2 regions of the Photobacterium sp. WH77 genome follow, and region 2 is predicted to be linked to the other one. Evidence: riboswitches for the same ligand, from Rfam matches in the RefSeq annotation. Region 2 holds a riboswitch; the other holds the start of a gene.
The links. Region 2 has a riboswitch for thiamine pyrophosphate ahead of thiB (thiamine ABC transporter substrate binding subunit). Riboswitches for the same ligand answer to the same signal wherever they lie in the genome.

Region 1: it holds a riboswitch for thiamine pyrophosphate, as region 2 does, so the genes downstream of both, thiC (phosphomethylpyrimidine synthase ThiC) here and thiB (thiamine ABC transporter substrate binding subunit) in region 2, are expected to answer to the same signal.

What each region holds. Positions count from the first base shown of each region.
Region 1 is NZ_JAKLTE010000016.1:99,294-101,482, reverse strand. Features, by position in the region: gene L6J37_RS15770 (universal stress protein) at 73-501, shown strand; TPP riboswitch at 562-659, shown strand; gene thiC (phosphomethylpyrimidine synthase ThiC) at 785-2,189, shown strand, end outside.
Region 2 is NZ_JAKLTE010000001.1:47,320-49,508, forward strand. Features, by position in the region: gene thiP (thiamine/thiamine pyrophosphate ABC transporter permease ThiP) at 1-96, opposite strand, end outside; gene thiB (thiamine ABC transporter substrate binding subunit) at 124-1,110, opposite strand; TPP riboswitch at 1,227-1,329, opposite strand; gene L6J37_RS00235 (DUF547 domain-containing protein) at 1,419-2,189, opposite strand, start outside.

The DNA.
Region 1 (2,189 bases), on a different contig from region 2:
GAGTGACTTGCTTTTTCACGTGAAGGTTTACATTGTGCACTAATCCTAGCAGGAGTAGAGGTGATTATGGGTATGTACCATACCATTTTACTGGCAATCAACCCTGATGATTTGAATGTAAAACAGTTGGTTGCAAAAGCAGGCGTGATTGCAGAGCAAAACAATGCGGATCTGCATCTGGCATATGTAGAACCTGGTGTAGGGAATGTCAGCTTTCTGGATATCGATTTACAACTCGACGAGGCGCATAACGAGCAGGAGTTGAAAAGAATGGCTCAGTTGTCCGCTCTGGCAAAACACTCACCGCATCCGATTGCGGCTATCCATCTGGCCGATGGTGATGTTGCCAAACATCTGATTGCGCTGGGGAAGACGATCAAAGTCGATTTAGTGATCACGGGTAACTACAAACCCGGAATACATTGGCTGGGTGATTTACGTTATGAACTGGCGCAACACCTGAAGTGTGATGTGCTGATCTGCCAGCAGAAAACGCTGTAGTGATGTGGGGATGAAAAAGACGACTTGCTGAGAGGGTGATGCTTCCTTATACTCTTTGACTGAAACTTGTCGGAGTGCCAACTGGCTGAGACCGCATTGCGGGATCCGTTGAACCTGATCAGATTAGTATCTGCGAAGGGAACAAGAGTAAATCATCTGCCTAGCTGTACCATATTTGTACTGCTGCTGTATCAGACGATGCGACACGCCCTACATGTGTCCGCCTCTTGTTTACGCGCCCATCCGTCAAGCAACTTCCCTAACTTTGAAAAAGGAAATTGCTATGTCGAGTCGCAAACAAGCGAGACTGGAAGCGAAACAATTCATTGATTCACTCACCACCCAAGCCTACCCTAATTCACGGAAAGTCTATGTCACCGGCAGCCGGGATGATATCCGTGTTGGTATGCGTGAAATCGCTCAGGCCGATTCCCTGGTCGGTGGCGATAAGAACAACCCTATCTTTGAGCCTAATGAACCGATTCGAGTTTATGACACTTCAGGCTTTTATACCGATCCTGACCAATCTATTGATATCTATAACGGGTTGCCAAAACTGCGTGAAAGCTGGATCGAGGAGCGCGGCGATACCGAACTGCTTGATGAACTGAGCTCTGCCTATACCAAAGAGCGTCTGGCCGACGATACACTTGAAGATCTACGTTTTGCTCACCGAGCCCGTGTACGCCGTGCTCAAGCTGGCCAGTGTGTGACTCAGATGCACTATGCCCGGCAGGGCATTATCACCCCGGAAATGGAATATATCGCGATCCGGGAAAACATGGGCCGCGCTCAATACCGTGATGAGGTGCTAAACCAGCAGCACCCGGGACACAGCTTCGGTGCCAATCTGCCCAAAGACATCACAGCCGAGTTTGTGCGCAGGGAAGTGGCTGAAGGCCGCGCGATTATTCCGTCGAACATCAACCACCCGGAATCCGAGCCGATGATCATTGGCCGCAACTTCCTGGTGAAAGTGAATGCCAATATTGGTAACTCGGCCGTGAGCTCTTCAATTGAAGAAGAAGTGGAAAAACTGGTGTGGTCGACCCGCTGGGGCGGCGATACCGTGATGGATTTGTCGACGGGCCGAAATATTCATGAAACCCGCGAATGGATCATCCGCAACAGCCCGGTGCCCATCGGGACTGTCCCTATGTATCAGGCGCTGGAGAAGGTGAACGGTGTTGCCGAGAACCTGACCTGGGAAGTCTTCCGCGACACCTTGCTGGAGCAAGCCGAGCAGGGCGTCGACTATTTTACCATCCACGCCGGTGTGCTGCTGCGCTTTGTCCCTATGACCGCCAAGCGGGTAACCGGGATTGTTTCCCGCGGTGGTTCTATCATGGCGAAATGGTGCCTGGCGCACCACAAAGAAAGCTTTCTCTATGAGCATTTCCGCGAGATTTGCGAGATCTGTGCCCAATACGATATTTCCCTGTCGCTGGGTGACGGGTTGCGTCCCGGCTCGGTCGCTGATGCCAATGATGAAGCCCAGTTCAGTGAGCTGCGGACTTTAGGTGAACTGACCAAGGTAGCCTGGGAGTACGATGTCCAGGTGATGATTGAAGGCCCGGGACATGTCCCGATGCACCTGATCAAAGAGAACATGGATGAGCAGCTCAAGCACTGCCATGAAGCCCCTTTTTATACCTTAGGCCCGCTGACCACCGACATTGCTCCGGGCT
Region 2 (2,189 bases):
GGCCTGACTCAGCAGCGCGCTGAGCGCCCCGCCGACCACAAGCAGTATCAGCCCGGCGCTTAACAGGCCGGGCAGGCTGGAACGGGAGAGTAACAAGAGCTGTCCTATTGCACTACAGTTGCATTACTGGGTCAGGGCCGTCTGCCACTCGCGAATCCAGCTTTTACGCTCTTTCGCAACTTCATCGGCGGAAAATTCCAACGACTTGGCAGGCAAGGTCAGGCTGCTGAACCCTTCAGGCAGCTCCTGGCCGGTGACCGGATACATCCAGTTGCCCGTTGGAATGTGTGACTGGAAGCCCGGCGTCAGGATGAAGTTAAGAAACTGCTCGGCCAGCTCACTGTTGCGGCTGTTTTTGAGCTTAGCGGCAACTTCCACCTGCATATAGTGGCCTTCGCTGAAGTTGGCGGCTTTGTACTTGTCTTCTTGTTCGGCAATCAGGTGGTAGGCCGGTGATGTGGTGTAAGAGAGCACCAGATCGGCTTCGCCGTTGAGGAACATGCTGTAAGCCTCTGACCAGCCTTTGGTCACAGTCACGGTTTTTTTCGCCAGTTGCTGCCAGGCAGTGGCGGCTTGGTCACCATAGACAGATTTCACCCACAGCATCAGACCCTGTCCCGGCGTTGAGGTGCGGGGATCCTGGTAAATCATCGTCAGATCGTCGCGCTCAACCAGCGCTTTCAGGCTGTCTGGCGGGTTATTCAGTTTCTTGCTGTCATAAATGAAAGCGAAGTAACCGTAATCGAAAGGGACAAAGGTGTCATCTTGCCAGCCGCCCGGAATAGTGACCGCCGCGGTATCCACCTGGTGAGTGGTCAGCAGCCCGGTTTTTTTGGCTTCCGTCATCAGGTTGTTATCCAGCCCTAACAGCAGGTCGGCTTTGCTGCTTTTGCCTTCCAGACGGACACGGTTGAGGATGGATACACCATCGTCCAGGGCGACAAACTGCAGATCGCAGCCGCACTCTTTCTCAAACGCGGTTTCGATGGCCGGACCCGGTCCCCAATCCGCGGTAAAAGAGCTGTAGGTGTAAACCGTCAAGGTCGGTTGAGCGGCGGCGGCAGACGTGGCGGCAGCCAGCAGGGGTAAGGTTAACAGTAGGTGTTTCACAAAGCGCTCCTGAGTTCCTGTAAGACAGGGAATTCCGATTTCTTCAAGGCGCGGGGTTGAGTGAGAGGGAAGGTTTCCGGAAAGGCACGAACCGGGGATAAAGGTGTGCTTTCTTGTCTCTCAGTTTTTCTCAATTCCTCCGCCAGCATGATCTGGTTCAGGTTCAATGGGTCCCGTACGCTGTACGATCTCAGCCCTAAGGCTCCCCATGAGAACGGCTCTCATTGTAAACGCGGCCGACACAGGTTGCCAGCCACAATTGCGGCTGGCTGTGATTCCTGAGCTGCAAGTTAAATTGTCAGGCGAGGCTATTTGATCTCATTGAGCCGCCAGTCGTAATCGTAACTGGGCGATACCAGCGTCACCGGCCGGTTGAGGTAAGTGTTCAGATGCTTTTGCAGTTCAGCCAGAGTACCGAAATCACTCTGATACCAGTCATAAATTGACGACAGACGGACACTCTGGCCGCGCACATCAACCCCTTTTTCGCTGTTGATAAAGCGCTTGGCAGCTTCATCCAGCTGCTCGTTCAGCTTATCGGCCTGCATGACCTCAGGGAGCAGATCCGGGCAGCCCAAGCTGGCACAGTTCACCACATAGTGAATACGCTCGTCCTGCCAGATAGGGCGCAGGATCCTGTGTTCAATATCATTGAGCGACAGTTTTTGTCCGCGGATAGTGATCAGTTTTTCATCCCAGGGGCCGAAGTTGAATATGCCGCCGAGTTTGGTGATCGAGCTGACCGGATAGTTGTCCAGAATCACTCTGACGGTCAGAGCGTTATACAAATTTACCCAGTAGGCAAATTGTTCATTGCGGTTGTAGCGGCGCGGATCCAGCGCGGTGAGTTCACTCAGATAGCGTGCCAGAGCCGCTTTATCCTGCTGGCTGACAGCGGCATAACGAAAGCGGGTCTGTTTGGGGGCGACCAGCAGATAGTCGTTGAGCAGGCCCTGCCAGAGAGTGTGGTCAATTTTTGCGGTATTGCTGGGGTTGCTGGCTTGCCACAAAGGCCAGAGATCGGCTTTGGGGGCGGCCAGTGCCGCTGAAGACAGGCTGAGCAATGTCATCAGGAGCAA